One region of the Oceanisphaera submarina genome, then DNA from elsewhere that is predicted to be linked to it. Evidence: predicted binding sites of a transcription regulator. Region 1 holds the regulator's gene; the other holds the start of a gene.
What was found. Region 1 encodes NrdR, which represses ribonucleotide reductase genes. Its sites were predicted from a motif close to CACNNTATANNGTG; they were not measured.
Positions count from the first base shown of each region.

Region 2: the regulator NrdR is predicted to act here: its motif matches at 2,300-2,313, upstream of nrdA (class 1a ribonucleoside-diphosphate reductase subunit alpha).

Region 1 is NZ_JBKGFN010000013.1:58,103-62,521, reverse strand. Features, by position in the region: gene ribBA (bifunctional 3,4-dihydroxy-2-butanone-4-phosphate synthase/GTP cyclohydrolase II) at 1-340, opposite strand, end outside; gene ACLEIV_RS13105 (riboflavin synthase) at 355-1,008, opposite strand; gene ribD (bifunctional diaminohydroxyphosphoribosylaminopyrimidine deaminase/5-amino-6-(5-phosphoribosylamino)uracil reductase RibD) at 1,008-2,123, opposite strand; gene nrdR (transcriptional regulator NrdR) at 2,124-2,573, opposite strand; gene glyA (serine hydroxymethyltransferase) at 2,779-4,032, opposite strand; gene ACLEIV_RS13085 (molecular chaperone TorD family protein) at 4,305-4,419, shown strand, end outside.
Region 2 is NZ_JBKGFN010000001.1:466,070-470,488, reverse strand. Features, by position in the region: gene nrdA (class 1a ribonucleoside-diphosphate reductase subunit alpha) at 1-2,172, opposite strand, end outside; gene ACLEIV_RS02425 (HAD-IA family hydrolase) at 2,517-3,194, opposite strand; gene ubiG (bifunctional 2-polyprenyl-6-hydroxyphenol methylase/3-demethylubiquinol 3-O-methyltransferase UbiG) at 3,198-3,896, opposite strand; gene gyrA (DNA topoisomerase (ATP-hydrolyzing) subunit A) at 4,056-4,419, shown strand, end outside.

The DNA of each region.
Region 1 (4,419 bases):
TGGCCACGGCCGTCTGTACCGTATGGGCGCGATCGGCGGCGGAAATGCCGGTGGTCACCCCTTCGGCGGCTTCGATGGACACGGTGAAGGCGGTGGAAAACTGCTCTGTGTTACGGCTGACCATCTGGGGAATATCCAGCTGACGGCAACGGGCTTCGGTCAGTGTCAGGCAAATCAGGCCCCGACCATATTTGGCCATGAAGTTGATGTCTTCCGGCCGCACATGCTCGGAAGCCATGATGAGATCACCTTCGTTTTCCCGGTCTTCATCATCCATCAGAATGACCATTTTGCCCTGACGGATATCGTCGATGATTTCCTGGGTACTACTTAAAGCCATGGGATTCTCCCTTCTTATTTCATAAAACCGCTGGCGGCCAGGGTCGCCAGCGTCAGTCCGCCCTGTTGTGGCTCGGACGCAGCGGTCAGCAGACGTTCAAGATAGCGGGCAATAATATCCACCTCAAGATTTACCTGGCGGCCGGGCCGCCAGTCGTCGAGGGTGGTTTCCTGTAATGTATGAGGTACCAGGGTCAGTTTGAACGCCGCCCCTTCCACGTCGTTGACCGTGAGGCTGATGCCGTCCACGGTAATGGAGCCTTTTTCGGCGATATAACGGGCCAGCTCCGCCGGGGCCTCGACCCACAGCTCCACGCTGTTGCCGAGCGCGGTGCGGCGGCGAATATGGCCGACACCGTCCACATGACCGGACACCATGTGGCCGCCCAGCCGACCGGTGGCCAGCAGGGCTTTTTCCAGATTGACCGCCTGGCCGGTGCGATAGCCGGCAAAGCCGGTACGATCTATGGTTTCGCCGGACACGTCGGCACAATAATAATCCGCGCCCAGCTCGGTCACGGTCAGGCAAACGCCGTTGGTGGCAATGGAGTCACCCAGTTTCACATCCGACAAGTCCAGCCGGGGACAATGAATGCGAATAACCGACTCATTACCCTGTCGGCGAATATCGGCCAGTACGCCGGTGGCTTCCACTATTCCGGTAAACATCAGTTTATTACCCTTGCTGTCAATTTAAGATCGGTGCCGACCCGGCGGCAGTCTCGCCACTCCAGTTGCGGCACCTGGTCCATGGCGGTCAGTTCGGGCAAGTCGAACAGCCCGCGGGCACCGCTGCCCATCAGACTGGGCGCCTGATACAACACCAGCTCGTCCACCAGTGCCGCCCTCAGCAAGGCGCCACAGAGACGAGCCCCCGCCTCGACCCACAGATGATTGATCTGCCGACGGCCCAGCTCGGCCAGCAACAGCGGCAGGTCGAGCCGGCCGTTGTCTGCCAGCGGCAATACGCATTCTTCCACCTGGTCGCCGAAGCCACCGCTTGCCCTGCCGCGCAACAGCAATATAGGTCCGGGCAGACCAAACAGTTTCAGGCCCGGATGCAGACGGTTACGGGTGTCGATAATGACCCGCAGCGGCTGGCGCAGCCGGTCCTGCTCATATTCGGTCTGTATCGATGCGGGCAGCTCGCTCCAGCGTACATTGAGGCCGGCGTCGTCGGTCAGTACCGTATCGGCACCGGACAGAATGGCACAGCTCAGGGCACGATGACGCTGTACGTCCCGGCGGGCGGCGGGGCCGGTAATCCACTTGCTTTCACCATTGGCAAGCGCAGTACGGCCATCCAGGCTGGCCGCCAGCTTGACGGTAACAAGGGGCAGGCCGGTGCGCATACGATGCATGAATCCGGTATTGACCGCCTCGGCCGCCTCGCTCATCAGTCCCGCCTCGGCGCTAATGCCCGCCGACTGCAGCATGGCCAAGCCTCGGCCCGCCACCTGCGGGTTGGGATCAACCGAGGCCGCCACCACTCTGGCCACACCGGCGTCAATCAGTCCCTGGGCACAGGGCGGAGTACGACCATGATGGGAGCAGGGTTCGAGCGTTACATAGGCGGTGGCGCCACGAGCCTTGCTGCCTGCCCGTCGCAGGGCAAACACCTCGGCATGGGGGCCGCCGGCCTGCTGGTGATAGCCTTCGCCCACCAGGGTGCCGTTACGCACTATGACACAACCTACCGACGGGTTGGGGCTGGTAGTAAAACGCCCGCAACGGGCGAGTTCTAGCGCCCTGGCCATCCAGCGCGCATCTTCGGAATTAAACACTCATTGCTCCAGTCGGGCTATTTCTTCGCCGAATTGGCGCAAGTCTTCGAAACAACGATACACGGAGGCGAAACGGATATAGGCGACCTTGTCGAGCTGCTTGAGCTCTTCCATCACCAGGTTGCCGATATGTTCGGATTTGACTTCCCGCTCGCCGGTAGCACGCAGCTGAGACATGATGCGGCTGACCGACTGCTCGATGGACTCGGTACTGACCGGACGTTTTTCCAGCGCCCGCTGCATGCCGGCTTCCAGCTTGTCTTCGTTGAAGGGCTCGCGAATGCCGGTGGTCTTGATCACCCGTGGCATCACCAGCTCGGCGCTTTCGAAAGTGGTGAAGCGCTCCTTGCAGGCGTTGCATTCCCGCCGGCGACGCACCTGCAATCCTTCCCCGACCAAGCGGGAGTCGATGACCTTGGTTTCGGTTGCGAGACAGAAGGGACAGTGCATGGCGCCTCCGTAGGCTGAATTCGGTCGTTAGTGTAAATAAGCAGGCTACAGATTGCCAGAATGAAACACTGTTGTAAGCGTGAAGCTGTCAGCAAAACGGGGCCGGCGAGCCACCCGGCCAGCTTATCGTTTAAAGCAATGTTTGTTCCGGATACAAAAACGGGGTCCGAAGACCCCGTTTCTTATTCATCAAGCGGTCATGCGATCATGCATAAACCGGATGGCGACGGCAGATGTCCAGCACCTGCTCTTTCACGCGGGCTATGGTCGCTTCGTCGTTGATGTCGTCCAGCACATCACAGATCCAGCCGGCCAGCTCGCGGACGTCGGCTTCATTGAAACCACGACGGGTCACCGCAGGGGTACCGATACGAATGCCGGAGGTCACGAACGGAGAGCGCGGATCGTTGGGAACGGCATTCTTGTTCACGGTGATGAAGGCGCGACCCAGAGCGGCGTCGGCTTCCTTACCGGTGATGCCCTTGTCGATCAGATCGAGCAGGAACAGGTGATTGTAAGTACCGCCGGAGACCACCTTGTAGCCACGCTGCTGGAAGGCATCGGCCATGGCCTGGGCATTTTTCAGCACCCGGCCCTGGTATTCCTTGAACTCGGGCTCCAGCGCTTCCTTGAAGGCAACGGCCTTGGCGGCAATAACGTGCATCAGGGGACCGCCCTGACCGCCGGGGAAGACGGCGGAGTTCAGCTTCTTCTCCAGTTCTTCGTTGTTGGCGGCAGACAGCACCAGGCCGCCACGGGGGCCGGCCAGGGTCTTGTGGGTAGTGGTGGTCACCACGTGGGCGTGGGCGATGGGGCTCGGGTAGTGACCGGCGGCAATCAGACCGGCAACATGGGCCATGTCTACCATGAACCAGGCACCGACCTTGTCGGCGATTTCACGCATGCGCGCCCAGTCGACGATACCGGAGAAGGCGGAGAAGCCACCGATGATCATCTTCGGCTTGTGCTCGACCGCCAGGCGCTCCATTTCTTCGTAATCGATCACGCCGGCTTCGTTGATGCCGTAAGGTACTATGTTGTACATCTTGCCGGAGAAGTTGGCCGGAGAACCGTGAGTCAGGTGACCACCGTGTGCCAGGTTCATGCCCATGACGGTATCGCCGGGCTTGACCAGCGCCATGAAGACGGCGGAGTTGGCCTGGGAGCCGGAGTGCGGCTGCACGTTGGCATAGGTGGCACCAAACAGCTGCTTGGCGCGCTCGATAGCCAGCTCTTCGGCGATGTCGACATATTCACAGCCGCCGTAGAAACGCTTGCCCGGATAACCTTCGGCATACTTGTTGGTCAGCTGGGAACCCTGAGCCTGCATCACGCGCGGGCTGGTGTAGTTCTCGGAAGCAATCAGCTCGATATGCTCTTCCTGACGCTGGGTTTCATCACAGATGGCCTGCCACAGCTGAGGATCATAATCGGCGATATTCATGTCACGCTTTAACATCCGTTTCTCCTGACTCACATGGGGGTGTTCACTGAAGTCCCGAGTTTACCCTTAAGGCCGGGTTCGGCCTAGCCCCGGGAGACCAGTTAACAACATTTATTTATCTTTAAGTTGAAAATTTTACAAAAAGTTGAATATTAAGCAACATTTAAATACCCGTCGCTTCACCGGCGGCCAGGGTAGATCTGGCCGTTAAACCCGATAGAATAGAGTCTTTTAGCCGGAACCTCGGCCCAAGGCTGACCGGCACCCAAACCGCCGTTGAGGATAATATGCAAGATTTCATGGTGACCTCGCACCGCCGAGCCGAGCTTTATCACTGGTTTACCGCCCTGTTTGCGGCTCCGCTGACCGATGAAGAAATACGCGAGTTCGATGGTTATGACA
Region 2 (4,419 bases), on a different contig from region 1:
GAACTTATAGGCGGTGAGCAGGTCTTTCAACAGCTGCTTCATCGGCACCCGGCCACCGTCGAAACGGGCAGGGTCGTAGTTGGTGTTGGCGGAAATGGCCTGATCCACAAATTTTTGCATCACGCCCACCAGCTGCAGGTAACCGTCGTTGGACGGCATCTGCCACAGTAGCTCGTATTGATTCTTCAGCTCGGCGTATTCCGGTACTACCTGCTTGAGGATACCGTCTTTCGAGGCCTTGACCGATACCAGACCACGAGGCGGCTCTATGCCGTTGGTGGCGTTGGAAATCTGGCTCGAGGTTTCTGACGGCATCAGCGCGGTCAGGGTGCTGTTACGCAGCCCCGTGGTCTTGATTTCTTCACGCAGGCTTTCCCAGTCCAGATGCAAGGGCTCCTGGCAGAGCTTGTCCAGATCCTTTTTATAGGTATCGATCGGCAGTACACCCTGGGAATAGGTCGTTTCGTTAAAGGCCGGGCAGGGGCCGAATTCCTTCGCCAGTTTGACCGAGGCTTTCAGCAGGTAGTACTGAATGGCTTCAAAGGTCTTGTGGGTCAGGCCGATGGCGCTGCCATCGGAATACTTGACGCCGTGCTTGGCCAGGTAATAGGCGTAGTTGATCACGCCAATGCCCAAGGTACGACGATTCATTGAGCCTTTCTGGGCTGCCAGCAGCGGGTAGTCCTGGTAGTCGAGCAGGGCGTCCAGCGCACGTACTGCCAGTTCGGCCAGTTCTTCCAGCTCGCTCAGGTCGCTGATGGCGCCGAGGTTGAAGGCCGACAGGGTGCAAAGGGCAATTTCGCCGTTCTCGTCATTGATGTCCATCATCGGCTTGGTGGGCAGGGCGATTTCCAGGCACAGATTGCTCTGACGCACCGGGGCCACCGCCGGATCGAACGGGCTGTGGGTGTTGCAGTGATCCACATTCTGAATGTAGATACGACCGGTACCGGCACGCTCCTGCATCATCAGCGAGAACAGCTCCAGCGCCTTGAGAGTACGCTTGCGGATGCTGCTGTCCTGCTCGTACTTGACGTACAGCGCTTCAAATTTTGTCTGATCTTCGAAGAAGGCGTCATACAGGCCGGGCACGTCGGAGGGCGAGAACAGGGTGATGTCGCCACCCTGGATCAGGCGCTGGTACATGAGGCGGTTGATCTGCACGCCGTAGTCCATGTGCCGAACGCGGTTTTCTTCCACGCCGCGGTTGTTCTTCAGTACCAGCAGCGATTCTACTTCCAGGTGCCACATGGGGTAGAAGAGGGTGGCGGCACCGCCACGTACACCGCCCTGAGAACAGCATTTTACCGCGGTCTGGAAGTGCTTGTAGAAGGGGATACAGCCGGTATGGAAAGCCTCACCGCCACGGATGGGGCTGCCCAGGGCGCGAATGCGACCGGCGTTGATGCCGATACCGGCACGCTGGGACACATAACGCACGATGGCGCCGGAGGTGGCGTTGATGGAGTCCAGGCTGTCGCCGCACTCGATCAGTACGCAGGAGCTGAACTGACGGGTCGGGGTGCGCACGCCGGACATGATAGGCGTGGGCAACGACACCTTGAACTGGGACACCGCATCATAGAAGCGGGTAACAAAGCTCAGCCGGGTATCTTTCGGATACTTGGAGAACAGGCAGGCGGCCACCAGCATATAGAGAAACTGGGGGCTCTCGTAAATCTCGCCCGTCACCCGGTTCTGCACCAGGTATTTGCCTTCGAGTTGTTTGACTGCCGCATAGGAGAAGGTCAGATCGCGGTCGTGATCCAGGTGCGCGTTGAGGGCGTCGAGTTCGTCGCGGCTGTAATCGGCCAGAATGTGCTGGTCATACTTGCCCATCTCAGTGAGACGAGCAACGTGATCATAGAAGCGGGGCGGCTCGAACTGGCCATAGGCCCTCTTGCGCAGATGGAACACGGCCAGGCGGGCGGCCAGATACTGGTAGTCCGGGGTCTGCTCGGAGATCAGATCGGCGGCGGCCTTGATGATGGTCTCGTGAATATCTTCGGTGCGGATACCATCGTAGAACTGGATGTGTGACCGCAGCTCCACCTGGGAGACGGAGACATTGTCCAGCCCTTCGGCGGCCCAGGTGATCACGCGATGGATTTTGTCCAGATCGAGGTGCTCCTTGGCGCCAGAACGTTTGGTAACCAGCAGATGTTTATTCATGAAACGGACCTTCTCCCAGTGGTGTTGTGTCTACTTCGGCAAAAACATCCCGTGTCATCAGTACCCTACATAGTGTGGTTGATGGCCGGAAGAAGCACAACATCTAGTTGTCTTGTGTGGTAGTGGGCACAATATAGTGGGTTAGCTCACAATTCTCAAGCCGACGGAAGCCGGTAAAGCTTGTGGATAATCTGTGATCTTGTGGCAAAGGTTTGTACTTACTAACGTCTATCCCTTTGGGAGTCTGGCGCTGGTTAAAGTCTGGTTATTTTATGCCCGGCGGGAAACATTTTTAAAAATATTTGGCTTGCAAAAAAGGGGTATTGGAGATCCCGCCGGATCTTTCATCGCTTGGCGTCGAATGTGTCTTTCAACCAGGCGGCCAGCGCGAAAACCGTGCCGTGCTGGTGATCCGCCTGCCAGCTGTTCGGGTCTTCGCCAGCGGAAATATAACCCCAGGTGGCCGCCACCGTGGTCATGCCGGCGGCACGTCCCGCATCGATATCGCGTCTGTGATCACCGATGTAGACACAACGCTCCGGCGCCACCGACAGTTGTTCGGCGGCAAACAGCAAGGGGGCCGGATGCGGTTTTTTCTGGGGCAGCGTATCGGCACTGACGGTCACGCCACAGTGGCGAAACAGCGCCAACCCGGCCAGCAACGGCTCGGTGAGCGCGGCGGGCTTGTTGGTGACCACCCCCCAGGGAATGCGGCTCAGGTTCAGCCAGTCAAGCAGGGCCGGTACGCCGTCGTAGGGGCGGGTATGATGGCAGAGATTGTCACCATAAAATCCCAGCATCTGCCGACGCAGCTGCTCCAGCCCGTGATGCTCGATTAATTCGGCGTGAATGCCGGCTCTGAGCAGAGCATAGGAGCCGTCCGAGGTGGTACATTGCAACACCGCCTCGGTCAGGGCCGGCAGCCCCAGGCTCTCTATCACATGGTTGGCGGCGGCCCCCATGTCGCCGGCCGTGTCCAGCAGGGTTCCATCCAGATCGAACAGCACCGCTTGAAAGGTCATGAATCACTCCGGCTTGATGGCATGCACCATGTAGTTGACGTCCGCGTCCCGGCTGAGCTTGAAGGTGCCGGACAGGGGCTGATAGACGACGCCGCTGATGTCTTTGACCACCAGGCCTGCCTGCTCTATGTATTTGCACAGCTCGGCGGGGGTGATGAACTTGCGGTGATCGTGGGTACCCTTGGGTACCATGTTAAGCAGGTGCTCGGCTGCCGCTATCATCATCAGCCAGGCCTTGGGGTTACGGTTGATGGTAGAAAACACCAGGGTGGCACCGGGTTTGGCCAGTGTGGCGCAGGCCTGCACCACGGAGGCGGGTTCGGGTACGTGCTCCAGCATTTCCATGCAGGTGACCACATCAAACCGGCCCGCTTGCTCGGCGGCTACCTGTTCGGCCGTGCTCTGACGGTAGTTGACGCTCACACCCATTTCCAGTGCGTGCAGCCGGGCCACCGCCAGCGGCTCATGCCCCATGTCGACGCCGATGACTTCGCCGCCTTCTCGGGCCATGCTTTCGCTGAGAATGCCGCCGCCACAGCCGATATCGATGATCTGTTTGCCAAACAACCCCTCGGCCTTGTCGGCAATCCAGTTCAGACGTAAGGGGTTAAGCCGGTGCAGAGGCTTGAAGTCGCCTTCCAGATCCCACCACTGGGAGGCCATGGCCTCGAATTTGTCGATTTCCTGTTGGTCTACATTCACGGGCAACGCCTTAAACGATGGTCAGATTAATGTGCAGAGCGGCCATTATAGCCCAGTCGGTTTTCGCTGCCAGCATGACTGCTCCCTGCACGCATTTGTATGGTAGAATGATGCGTTTTTTATTGCGATATCAACAATAAACTGGGGACAAGGCTTGCTATGACCGATCTGGCCCGAGAAATCATGCCGATAAACATCGAGGAAGAGCTGAAACGCTCCTACCTGGATTACGCCATGAGCGTAATTGTGGGGCGGGCGCTTCCCGATGTTCGAGATGGTTTGAAACCGGTGCATCGCCGCGTGCTGTTCGCCATGAACGAGCTCGGCAACGACTGGAACAAGCCCTACAAGAAATCGGCCCGTGTGGTCGGTGATGTAATAGGTAAATATCACCCGCACGGCGACAGTGCCGTATACGACACCATAGTGCGCATGGCACAGGACTTCTCCATGCGTTATACCCTGGTCGATGGCCAGGGCAACTTCGGCTCGGTGGATGGCGACTCCGCCGCCGCCATGCGTT